Regions from separate parts of the Sporosarcina sp. FSL K6-6792 genome, predicted to be linked through region 2. Evidence: riboswitches for the same ligand, from Rfam matches in the RefSeq annotation. Region 2 holds a riboswitch; each other region holds the start of a gene.

Region 1 (4,239 bases), 550 kb from region 2:
AAACAAAAAGTCCAAGTTGAATTTGTTTCTGCTAATCCGACAGGTGACCTTCACCTTGGACATGCACGTGGAGCTTCTCTTGGTGATTCTCTATCCAACGTTCTCGATTTCGCTGGCTACGATGTGGCACGTGAATACTACATTAACGATGCGGGAAATCAAGTGCACAACCTTGCCAATTCTGTTGAAGCACGTTATTTCCAAGCACTCGGGTTGGATAAAGAAATGCCTGAAGACGGCTACCAAGGACCGGATATTATTAATATCGGTAAAATGCTGGCAGCTGAATATGGCGACAAATACGTCAACACGCCAGATGAAGAGCGTTATGCATTCTTCCGCCAATATGGCCTGGAGCATGAATTAGAGAAGCTAAAAACAGACCTTGCGAATTTCCGTGTGTCATTTGATGTCTGGTTCTCTGAAACTTCATTGTATGAAAACGGCAAAATCGATGTTGCTCTTGATAAATTACGTGCCAACGGCCATGTCTTTGAAGAAGATGGCGCAACATGGTTCCGTTCAACAACTTTCGGTGATGACAAAGATCGTGTGTTAATCAAAAACGACGGTACTTACACGTATTTGACGCCGGATATCGCGTACCATGAGGATAAATTGTTCCGCGGATTCGATAAACTTATCAATATTTGGGGCGCAGATCACCATGGTTATATTCCACGGATGAAAGCGGCAATCGAAGCGCTTGGTTACGGCAATGACACGCTCGAAGTCAGCGTCGTACAAATGGTTCAGTTATATAAAGACGGTGAAAAGTTCAAGATGAGTAAACGTACGGGGAAAGCCGTAACCTTGCGTGAGCTAGTTGAGGAAGTTGGTCTGGACGCAGTCCGTTACTTCTTCGCCATGCGTTCAGGTGACTCGCAGATGGACTTCGACCTAGATCTAGCGATTTCTCAGTCGAATGAAAACCCTGTGTACTACGCACAATATGCGCATGCACGGATTTCATCAATCTTGCGCCAAGCTGATGAAAATGGCATGGCTGTATCTGTGGATAATGTTTCTTTATTGCAAGCTGAAAAAGAGTTGGAATTACTGAAGAAAATCGGTGACTTCCCGCAAGTAATCAGTGATGCAGCGAGAATTCGTTCACCACACCGCGTTGCAACATATATCCAAGAACTAGCGGCTACATTCCATAGCTTCTATAACGCAGAAAAAGTATTAGATCCAGACAACCGCGAATTATCGGAAGCACGTCTGGCACTAATTACAATCACACGCACAACAATTGCAAATGCATTGAAACTTATTGGTGTTTCTGCTCCAGAAAAGATGTAATAAAATTGAACGCCGTACTTGAGAGATTGTTATCTCTCAAGTACGGCGTTTTTCACATGCAGATATTCTCTCTCTATATGTTGAACAAATGAATACGATGCATGCTCTTTTACAAGGGCTTTTGGAAGGCCGCTGAATAAGTCCAACTACCTGGAATGAATTAGAAATCCTGCTTATATCGCTTCGACGCTTTGTGGATGCCTCCCGCGATAAGCCAGAAAGAAGACCGCTTTCAGTCTTATCGCTCCGGCTACCACGAAGGCGTGCCTTCGCTGGATAGTCTATATAATAGAATGCACATTGCATTGTCGGGGAAAAGACCTGTAGCTCGTAGTATGTCTCTCTTCAATGAAATTAGTATAAAATAGTACTCACATTATAATCTCAGTCCAAACATCTCAAAATCACTTTCAATAATGTACACTCCAGCGCAAGCGCGTCAAAGGGGTAGCCGAAGCCATGAGACTGGATGCGAAGCGTCAATCCAGGCTCATGGCGAGAGGCATCCCCAAAGCGCCAAGCGATCTGTAATTCACACGCCGAATTAAAACTCTCTCATCATCGAGCGACACAACAGATTCAACGGGATTCTTTAATTCAACATATCTAAATCTACAAATCTCCCTCACTATCGACACAATAAAAATTTGTAGTATACTGAAAGTTGTACAAAATACATACCAAACATAAAGGTGCCCCGCATTAAAAACGGGGTTAAAAGGGAAGTCGGTTCAATGCCGGCGCGGTCCCGCCACTGTAAGTGTGAGTTAGTCGCAATGTGTCACTGGAAAAAGTTCCGGGAAGACGCGGCAAGCCTTGAACACGAGCCAGGAGACCTGCCTTTATGGATCACACGTACCCTACGAGGATAGGATTAGTGAAAATCGACGTCACTGTGCGTCCAGATTTTTACTCAGCTTATTCCTCCGTAGCAATTACGGGGGATTTTTATTTGGAACAAACAGGAGGAAAACAACATGAAAAAGATTTGGCAATTAGGATTAACGGCATTTTTGGCAGTATTCTTGCTCGCAGCATGTGGAACAGCTGCAACACCAGATAAGCCGAAAGTAGATGGGACACCGGAAGCCGAAGTGGTTAAAGCTGAATTCCCACTTACGCTAACGGACTCGGTTGGCAATGATATTACCCTGGAAACTGCACCGGCAACAATCGTTTCTATGGTGCCAAGCAACACGGAAATATTGTTTGAACTAGGTCTTGGGGATGCGATTGTCGGCGTCAATGACTACGATGATTATCCAGCAGAAGCACTTGAAAAAGAGAAAATCGGCGGCCAGGATTTCAACGTCGAAAAAATCGTTTCCATGAACCCTGAAATTGTTTTTGCACATGAATCAGGACTTGGAAAAGGCAAAGAAGGACTGCAACAAATCCGCGATGCAGGAATCCCAGTCTTTGTTGTAAAAAATGCAGCAAATTTCGAAGAAACGTACACAACGATTGAAACAATCGGTCAAGCGACTGGTAAAACAGTAGAAGCAGAAAAAATCATTACGGATATGAAAGCAAAAGTAGAAGAAGTATTGGCGAAATTAGTAACAGTCGACAATAAAAAAACAGTTTTCGTTGAAACATCGCCAGCACCAGACATTTACACACCAGGAAAAAATACATTTATGGATCAAATGCTAGAAATGATCGGTGCTGAAAATATTGCTGCTGATCAGGAAGACTGGTTTATGATAGCTCCGGAAGAAATTATTAACCGTAATCCGGATGTAATTATCGTGTTGTATGATTATATCGAAACGGCAGTTGCAGACGTTTATGCACGCCCAGGTTTCGATACGATTACGGCAATTAAAGAAAAAGCTGTTGTTCAAGTTAAAGAGAATATCACGAGCCGTACAGGCCCACGTCTTGCTGAAGGGCTTGAAGAAATAGCAAAAGCCATCTACCCTGAGGCTTTCGGTGAGTAAATCCAGCGTTGCCTACATCGTTTCCGCCGCCGCACTCGTTGTGGCGGTGTGGCTCGGTGTGTCAATCGGGTCTGTGAAAATACCGATTAGTACATTATGGAATGCGGAGGCGGATGCAACAGCTACCAATATTTTGTGGAAGATTCGTATGCCGCGTGTCGTGCTTGCCGGACTTGTCGGCGCATCGCTCGCGATTTCGGGAGCTGCTTTCCAAGGGTTGCTGAAAAATCCGCTCGCTGATCCATACACCCTCGGAGTGTCATCCGGCGCCTCGGTCGGTGCTGTTATGACGCTCTTTTTTGGTATTTCTATCCCGTTTTTAGGCACTTATACGCTTCCTATATTCAGTATGGTTGGTGCTGCATTAACAATGTTCCTCGTTCTTGGATTTGCACGCCTCGTTGACCGAGCGATGAAAATGGAAACAATTATTTTGACTGGAATCATTTTCGGTTCTTTCCTCGGTTCTGTACTATCACTTATGATAGCGCTCACAGGGGAAGAGTTGCGTCAAATTATTGGTTGGCTACTCGGCAGTGTATCAATGCGGGGATGGAATTATATTACGATGATTTTGCCATTCGTCGTCGTAGGTTCATTCATGCTGTGGCTGAATCGCCGCGAATTAAATGCGATGTTATTTGGAGAAGAACGAGCGCATCATTTAGGTGTCAACGTCAAACGCCGTAAGTTTGCCATTTTGATTGGTGGATCCATCCTGACAGGTTCGGCAGTCGCGGTGTCCGGCACGATTGGCTTTGTTGGTCTAGTCGTTCCGCATATGACGCGGCTTCTTTGGGGATCTGATCATCGCCATCTCCTGACATTATCGTTCATGAACGGTGCAACGTTGCTCATCATTTGCGACTTAATTGCCCGGACAATCATTTCGCCGACAGAACTTCCGGTCGGTGTCATCACAGCGTTTATCGGTGCACCCGTATTTGCATTTATCTTCTATAAACAACGGAGGAAAGGAGGCATGTGAAAT
Region 2 (4,239 bases):
GCCTTAGGCAAAAAAAAGTAGGTGGCATTGTTATGCAACCTAAAATTGTTCAGAAACCAGCTTTTACTATTGCGGGTAAAACATTTGAGAGTGTTATCGAAAATGTCTTTTACACAAGAGATGCACCTGCCTTTTGGGACCAAAGAATTTCCCCGGATGAATCAATCGAAAGCACTCTGTACGAAGCATTGTCTCCCAAAAAACATGGAGAATATTGTATCAATCTTAGTAGCGTCGAATTAGAAGATAGATTTACTTATTTATTCGCGGTAAATTATGATCGAGATGTTCAACTACCTGCTGGACTAACAAAACTGCAAATTCCAGATGCTACTTATGCGGTTTTTAGGACTCCACTTGTTGAAGTCGAACAGTTTGTCTCTTCCATCAAGGGAACTTGGCTCTATATTTTAGAAGATTGGCTACCTCAATCTCTTTATGAAGTCGATGAAACATGCTATGACTTTGAGTATTACGATGAACACTGTCATGACTGGGATTATGAAAAAATATATATGGAAATTTACTTGCCGATCAAAGAAAGAAATAGAGAGTGATCGATTCACTCTCTAGACTTGTTTAAGACAACTTTATATAAAAGTAATACAGGAGTTAACAAAATTGCACTAACAATGATAGCAATTTTTATCGTAAAGCTCGATGCTACAATCCCAATTACCGGACCACCTCCAATTTGACCAATGGCGTCCACTTGTCCCTTAACCGAAAAGAATGTTGCACGTACAGAGGAATCAGGAATAATTTTATTAAGCCAAATATCCTCTAATGGATACATGACTTGCCTTGTCACTTGAATGATTATATAAAAAATTAGCAAGCTGATCATATACGTTGAGAATGCAAAGCCAATTAATGAAATGACGATGAAGAAGCTGGCCACCAAAAGAACAACATAAATCTGCCTTAGATTTTGGTGGATAGCACTTCGATTCATCAAATGGAGTGCTGCAAAGGAAATAAGCACGACAATGAACTGAATTCCCCCCATTATCACAACTAACTTCTCATTCGTTAACGAAGATATATTTGAGACCTCCAAAAAATGAGCGATCCATAATCGGTCAAAACCTTCACTATAAAACCCAATAAATAAAGAAATGAGAAATAGCATCCTTATGATGAAGCTCGCTTTGGAATAGGAAATAATATTGCCCACATTCTCCTTCATACTTCCAAGCGTAGATATTCTTCCTTCTTTATCTAACGGTTTGAAGTTTTCTTCTTTCATAAAAATCATTAAATAGACGGCTAATCCAATCATACATAGCCCGCCGATAATGATTGGTAGGTTAATCATAAAATAGCCCATTAAAATACTGAGCGGAATAGCTATAATTTGTCCAAGATTACCTGCCTTTGCCCCTTTTATAAACGCTAGTGAAGCACGTTCCTCCCCTATTTCATCTGCAATCCAGGCTTGCTGAGAGCCGCTAGTAAATGTATAGCCAATCCCCCATGCAATTTGAGCCACTAGCACTGTTACAAAATAGGGAAATACCCCTTCAATTAAAAAACCGATTCCTATTAATATATACCCAATTATTAAAGATAACTTCCGACTTTTTAAATCCGAAACAACCCCAGTTGGAATCTCAAAAAGAAAAACGGAAAGCTCCAAAACGGTCCCAATTAACACAAGTTGAAGCGGATCAAGCTTCACAGTTTGCACATGGTACAACAAGTTCACCGTAAATATAAATGTGAAAAATAATTGTGATAAGAAGCATGTAGAAATATAAACTCGATATGGATCTGTTGTTTTTATTTTATTCATTTTCTATCCCCCCAGCTTGATTATAGTAAGAGGGATAGACATTTTCTTGTCCAAATTTGCGGTAATGGGCCATTAATGAACCCCTTGTTTAGCAATCGTGTTAAGTCAGACAATATGTATGTTATAGTAAAAGCACAACTGAATAACGTGTAGAAATTAGGTGCTTTTTTACGTTTGTATAAAAGCTTAAAAGGGAAGTTCGGTGAAAAACCGACGCTGTCCCGCAACTGTAAATGGGAGTACTCTTTTCAAATCCACTGTTCGTTACGAATGGGAAGGGAAAAGAACGCGATGATCATGAGCCAGGAGACCTGCCTATTTCAGTACACACCAATTCCCTACGCGGATAGGAGGTGTTAAGTGCGGCTATGATCGAGCAATTTCTTGTAAAAGCCGCCGTACGAAAGAACGTAATACAAAAGAAACATAAGAGGACTCAATACCTCTTATTTCACTGTGCAGTCAATAGTGTACTTCTGTTTACGAACCATTCGTTACGGCAACAAGCGACCATACAAATTTACGCATACTAGCATCTTCCTTACGTTTAACTAGGAAGATGCTTTTTTATTTCCATAAAAGAAAGGGATTTTAGCCAATGAAACTTGGAACAAAAGAATATTATCTGGATGCATTCAAACATGTCCTAATGACAAACCTCATCATAAGCGAATCACAATCACTGTCTTCAACCTTTTCTTATTACGAAGAACAGATTGGAAAAACAACGACTATAAACGAAGAGGTAAAAAAACTTTATTCACATAACCTCCAAAAAGCATTCGATGAAATCAAACACGAAGTAATCGGTTCACCAGAAGATTAAGCTGAAAAACCAACCAGTAAATAACTGAATCCAACACTATATATGTTGAACAAATGAACACGGCGTTTACGCTTTACAAGGGCTTTTGGGAGGCCACTGAAAAAGCCCTAATAATTAGAGCAAATTAGAATTCCTGCCTATACCGCTTCGACGCTTTGTGGATGCCTCCCGCGATAAGCCAGAAAGGAGACCACTTTCAGTCTTATCGCTCCGGCTACCACGAAGACGCGCCTGCGCTGGGTGTTCTATTTGAGATAGCGCATTTCATTAGCTGGGATGAAATCTGCAACCTGGATTGTGGATTTCTGGACTATAATTATATATGTTGAATCCGGTATATATACTGAGCGAAGGCGCCTTAACAGGGGTAGCCAACCGAACAACGAAGAGTTCGGTTTGTATAATTTCTGCGTTCTTTGCAGAAATTATACAGTTAATTCCAAGATATTATTCCAGATAGGTTAAAGAATACCTCATCTGGCTTATGGCGGGAGGCATCTCCTAGCGCCGTAGCGGTTCAATGGAATTCTTTATTTCAATTTATATAGGTTCAAATAGTAATCACCTTACAATCTCGCCATATACATCTCAAAATTACATTTCTCTCGAAAATATACAACCTAGCGAAGGCGCGGCAAAGGGGTCGCCGAAGCCGTAAGACTGGATGCGAAGCGCTAATCCAGGCTTAGGGCGAGAGGCATCCCCAAAGTGCCAAGCGATCTACAATCCACAACCCGAATAACAGCTCTCTCATTATTGAGCAACACAGCAGATTCCATGGGATTCTTTAATTCAACATATATAGCCGCTTCTTGTACAATTACTTTGGATTGCTTTGAATTGAACGACCTCTATATGATTACCGAGATGTCTTGATGTGTAGGGATGCGACAGGATTATCTAGGAGCAATGAACTGCAATTCCTAGCCACATTTGCCCATCGGTAAAGATGTTATGAATAGTTCGCCGAAAGCGGACTGGAAATGATCCAGTGAAAAAGGCATCAAAAAAAGCGTGGCAGTCATAATAGACTTTCCACGCTTTTAATGTACTTACAGTTCCTGATAATTCCTCTGATGCGTACCACCGTCTTTTACATCTGCATGATACAACGCTTTTAACGCAAAACTCTTCTCTAAGTCAAGCTCTGCCATTATCTGTTTCAGACGTTTTGACAGCTCTTTATCATTCTTTACAAGCTGTTCCATTTTCGTTCTTGAATATTTCAAAATCTGATTCCTCCTTCACATTCAGTTTGTCTTTACAGTATAACACCTATTTAAGGTGATTCGCCCAATTCAGATTTGCTATACTACTGGTAGTAGCAAGAAATGGACAGGAGCGACATCATGTATAAAACAATTGGCATACTTGCACATGTAGATGCAGGAAAAACAACTTTTTCTGAACAACTGCTTTATCATACAAAAAGCATTAAACAGAGAGGGCGCGTGGACCATAAAGACGCCTTCCTCGATAGCCATACAATTGAGAAAGAAAGAGGTATTACGGTTTTTGCAGACCAGGCATCCATTTCCTATAACGGATCTACCTACTACATTATCGACACACCTGGACACGTCGATTTTTCTCCTGAAATGGAACGCGCAATTCAAGT
Region 3 (4,239 bases), 1.4 Mb from region 2:
TGCTGAAGTCGCTGCATGGCTTGAAAAGGAAACTGGATTGGTGTACGAACAGGATTTCAAACTAACGCAAGCGAATGCAAATGGGTTTCAATTTACATCAGACATCGATGGTATCTATTTTTCTCCGAGCTGTATAATTGAAGTTGAATTTGATGATGTTGGCAAGCTGACTTCTTATCATTCATACGGAACGATGCCTTCGCGAAATCTCGTTGAGCAGTCAAAATTCACGTTAACACTTGAAGAAATTGAACCAATCGTCAAAAAACAGCTTCAACTTATAAAGTTTCCATCTGAAACTGAAAAACGTTTTGTTCCCGTCTATGCAATGGAAGAAGTGTACGTAACGGTTGACGGGGCCCGAATCATCCCATTTATGGAACATGAGCGTTCAGAAGTTAAAATTGATGAAGTAATCGAATGGAATAAACCGTTAGAACAAAATATTGATCGTGAAGAAATCACAATTGTTTCCGAAGCAAACGTAGAAGAAGCATTCGGTAACGTCGACGCAGGTAAAAAACTGACGTTGTCGGCTGATCAAATTGAACGTAGTAAAAAAGTTGTTCGGGATGTACTACGAGCTGAATATCCTGATGAATCAGGGAAGTGGAAGCTGTCCCAACTTCGTTGTCAAGAGAATTTTATCGAAGCGCATTGTGAAATAAATGAAGAAAACCCAATGATTTTTAATCGAAAAGTAGTTGTTTTCATGAATCCGGAAACGATGAAGGTGCTGAATTATCTTGATAATGGCTCGATGTTTGAGATTTTTGAAGCCTTTCTGCCTGCCGCAAACGCGGTCGTAACACCTGAAGAAGCATTTGAGAAAATGATACCCTATATTACGCTTGATCCGACTTATGTATATGACGAGTTCGCAGGTAAGTATATTCTTTGCGGCTTGTTGGATGCGGCGGAATGTGTTGATGCGGTGACAGGGGAAATTGTCGATTTAGGAGATATATAGGTTCAGTTAATTAATTATATATGTTGAACAAATGAATACGGCGTATGCGCTTTACAAGGGCTTTTGGGAGGTCACTGAAAAAGCATTAGCACTTGGAATGGTTTAGGATTCCCACTAATACCGCTTTGACGCTTTGTGGATGCCTCCCGCGATAAGCCAGAAAGAAGACCTCTTTCAGTCTTATCGCTCCGGCTACCACGAAGACGCGCCTTCGCTAGATGGTCTATGTGAGAAAGAGCTTTTCATTATCTGTGATGCAATTTGTAAGTTGGAGCACGTCTTTCTTGACTATAAGTAGTATCAACTAGTAATCACCTTATAATCTCAGCATATACATCTCGAAATTACATTTCTCTCGATAATGAACACCCTAGTGCACGCGCGGCAAAGGGGTCGCCAAAGCGCCAAGCGCTCTACAATCCACACCCCGAATTAAGAGAAAACTGAAAAAGTTCTTTTTTATAATAAGAACTAGTTGATTGTAGTGAAGAGCGGCGACTCCGCCGTGCCCGCGGAAAGCGTCCGCTCGGAACGGAAATCAACGGGATTGAAGGGAATTGTACTTTTTCAGTGCCCTGGCTTATGGCGGGAGGCATCCCCTAGCGCCGTAGCGATTCAATGGAATTCTTTAATTCAACATATATAGTGTGTAAATGGGGATTGGATACACGTTTCCCATTTATGTAATAGTAATGATAAGTGACGATAAATGAAAAGAGTATCCAATTATTGTTTACGCATTCTTGAAGTCGGTATACTTAATGCCTCTCTGCAACAATAGAAATTAGATATGAATAAAGAATTGGAATATTTAAAAGTTTGTGTTATAGTCAAGGGGATATTTCGATAATTGAATATGTGTAAAAATAGGTGCGGATTAATACTGATGTATTGGTCTGCTTAAAAGGGAAGTTCGGTGAGAATCCGACGCTGTCCCGCAACTGTAAATGGGAGCGATTTCGTTTAAACCACTGCTTTTTATAAAAAAGTGGGAAGGTACGAATAGCAATGATCATTAGCCAGGAGACCTGCCTCTTTTTATAACACATGTTGACCTACGAGGATAGGGGGTGTTAAGGACGCGCGGATGAGCTATGCCTATTTTTAACAGGCAGCTTTCTTTTAGTTGGGATTCTGGCGCTCTTTAACAACTTCTCTTATGAAGTTGTTTTTTTTATGGTCAGAAATAAGGGGAAGCGCTGCGAACAGCTACAAATAGGATAATTTTTGGTGAAGTGAAAGCGTTTACAAATCTCAGAGTCATAACCATTCAGATTGGGGGAAAATAGTATGACGAATACACTTACATTTTTACCAGGACTTGAAGGCGTGATTGCCACTGAAACATCCATTTCGCTGCTCGATACGGAATTGGGTCAGATTATTATCAAAGGATACGATTTAATCGAGCTTTCAAAAACCAAAGGGTATCTTGATATTGTCCACTTGCTAATGGAAAATACCTTGCCGTCTGATACTGAAAAAGCAGGTGTGGCAGATAAATTGAAAAAAGAGCATGGTGTGCCAGAAGGTGTCACAAAGGTTTTGCAAGCATTGCCTAAAGAGACACATCCAATGGACGCATTGCGAACTGGGATATCTGTTTTAGCGGGCTATGATAAGGAAATTGATCAGCACACTCTAGCTATCAATAAAAAAAGAGCTTACGAGTTACTTGGCAAAATTCCGGAAATAATTGCGAACAGCTTTCACATATTACAGGAAGAGGAACAAATCCTCCCGTTGAAAGAATTGTCATACAGTGCTAATTTCCTTTATATGATCACAGGGAGGAAACCGACAGAGTTGGAAGAATCTATTTTTGACCAGTCGCTACTACTTTATAGCGAGCACGAAATGCCAAATTCCACCTTCACCGCAAGGGTAATTGCCTCGACGTTTTCGGATTTATATGGTGCATTGACTGGAGCGGTTGCTTCTTTAAAGGGCTATTTACATGGAGGAGCGAATGAAGCAGTCATGAATATGCTTTTAGAGGCCGGTTCTGTTGACGCATTTGAATTGTTATTAGAAAAGCGTTTACGTGATAAAGAGAAAATTATGGGGTTTGGTCATCGAGTCTATATGAAAAAGATGGATCCAAGGGCCTTGGTAATGAAGGATGCGTTAAAGGAGTTATGTGCGCTAAAGGGTGACGATCTCCTTTACCAAATGTGTGAGGCGGGAGAAACCATAATGGAAAGAGAGAAAGGACTTTATCCAAATCTAGATTATTACGCGGCACCGGTATATTGGATGCTGGGCATTCCAATCCCATTATACACACCAATCTTTTTTGGCTCGAGAACAGTAGGATTGTGTGCGCATGTTATTGAACAACATGAAAATAATCGTTTATACCGTCCAAGGGTTCATTATATAGGCGAACGACACAGCAATCATTCAACTGGGGAGTTGTAACTGGCCGTTCACCACAACAGCGATACACTAGGCATCACTTAGTACTATTCTAAACAAATTGAAAGCGGAAAGGAAGAGTTAGATGTTGAAATTGAAAGAACAAATGACAATGGATACACTGATAGAGGAAATTACGGACTATGTTTTAAATAAAGAAATTACAAGCGAGGAAGCATATAAGACAGCACATAATGTGTTAATAGATACAATCGGGTGTGGAATATTGGCATTAAGCTATCCGGAGTGTACGAAATTACTAGGACCTGTAGTACCGGGTACTATTGTTCCAAATGGCAGTCGTGTACCTGGTACATCGTATGTACTGGACCCGGTCCAAGGCGCATTTAATATTGGCTGCATGATACGATGGCTCGATTATAATGACACATGGTTAGCTGCTGAGTGGGGTCATCCGTCCGATAATTTAGGTGGCATTTTAGCTACAGCGGATTATCTAAGCCGTTTACGTCTCTCGGAAGGAAAAAAACCACTTGTTGTACGTGATGTATTGGAAATGATGATTAAAGCACATGAAATCCAAGGCGTACTGGCATTAGATAATAGTTTGAACCGTGTTGGACTTGACCATGTTCATTTCGTCAAAATTGCTACAACTGCGGTCGTCACCAAAATGCTTGGCGGGGGACGTACAGAAATAAATAATGCGTTGACAAATGCCTGGATTGATGGCGCAAGCCTTAGAACGTATCGTCATGCACCTAATACCGGTTCACGAAAATCGTGGGCAGCAGGAGATGCAACGAGTAGGGGTGTACGACTGGGGATGATGGCAATGACAGGCGAAATGGGTTACCCGACAGCGCTATCCGCTCCGGAGTGGGGATTCC

The links. Region 2 has a riboswitch for cobalamin ahead of MKZ26_RS14410 (hypothetical protein). Riboswitches for the same ligand answer to the same signal wherever they lie in the genome.
Region 1: linked by a shared signal. The riboswitch ahead of MKZ26_RS17090 (ABC transporter substrate-binding protein) and the one ahead of MKZ26_RS14410 (hypothetical protein) in region 2 are both predicted to bind cobalamin.
Region 3: linked by a shared signal. The riboswitch ahead of mmgD (citrate synthase) and the one ahead of MKZ26_RS14410 (hypothetical protein) in region 2 are both predicted to bind cobalamin.

What each region holds. Positions count from the first base shown of each region.
Region 1 is NZ_JBBOSA010000001.1:3,488,254-3,492,492, forward strand. It holds gene argS (arginine--tRNA ligase) at 1-1,305, shown strand, start outside; cobalamin riboswitch at 1,979-2,163, shown strand; gene MKZ26_RS17090 (ABC transporter substrate-binding protein) at 2,283-3,248, shown strand; gene MKZ26_RS17095 (FecCD family ABC transporter permease) at 3,241-4,236, shown strand; gene MKZ26_RS17100 (adenosylcobinamide amidohydrolase) at 4,238-4,239, shown strand, end outside.
Region 2 is NZ_JBBOSA010000001.1:2,942,491-2,946,729, forward strand. It holds gene MKZ26_RS14400 (AraC family transcriptional regulator) at 1-557, shown strand, start outside; gene MKZ26_RS14405 (MFS transporter) at 563-1,795, opposite strand; cobalamin riboswitch at 1,937-2,128, shown strand; gene MKZ26_RS14410 (hypothetical protein) at 2,394-2,621, shown strand; gene MKZ26_RS14415 (hypothetical protein) at 3,674-3,850, opposite strand; gene MKZ26_RS14420 (translation factor GTPase family protein) at 3,971-4,239, shown strand, end outside.
Region 3 is NZ_JBBOSA010000001.1:1,509,234-1,513,472, reverse strand. It holds gene MKZ26_RS07170 (hypothetical protein) at 1-970, shown strand, start outside; cobalamin riboswitch at 1,822-2,020, shown strand; gene mmgD (citrate synthase) at 2,261-3,391, shown strand; gene MKZ26_RS07160 (bifunctional 2-methylcitrate dehydratase/aconitate hydratase) at 3,474-4,239, shown strand, end outside.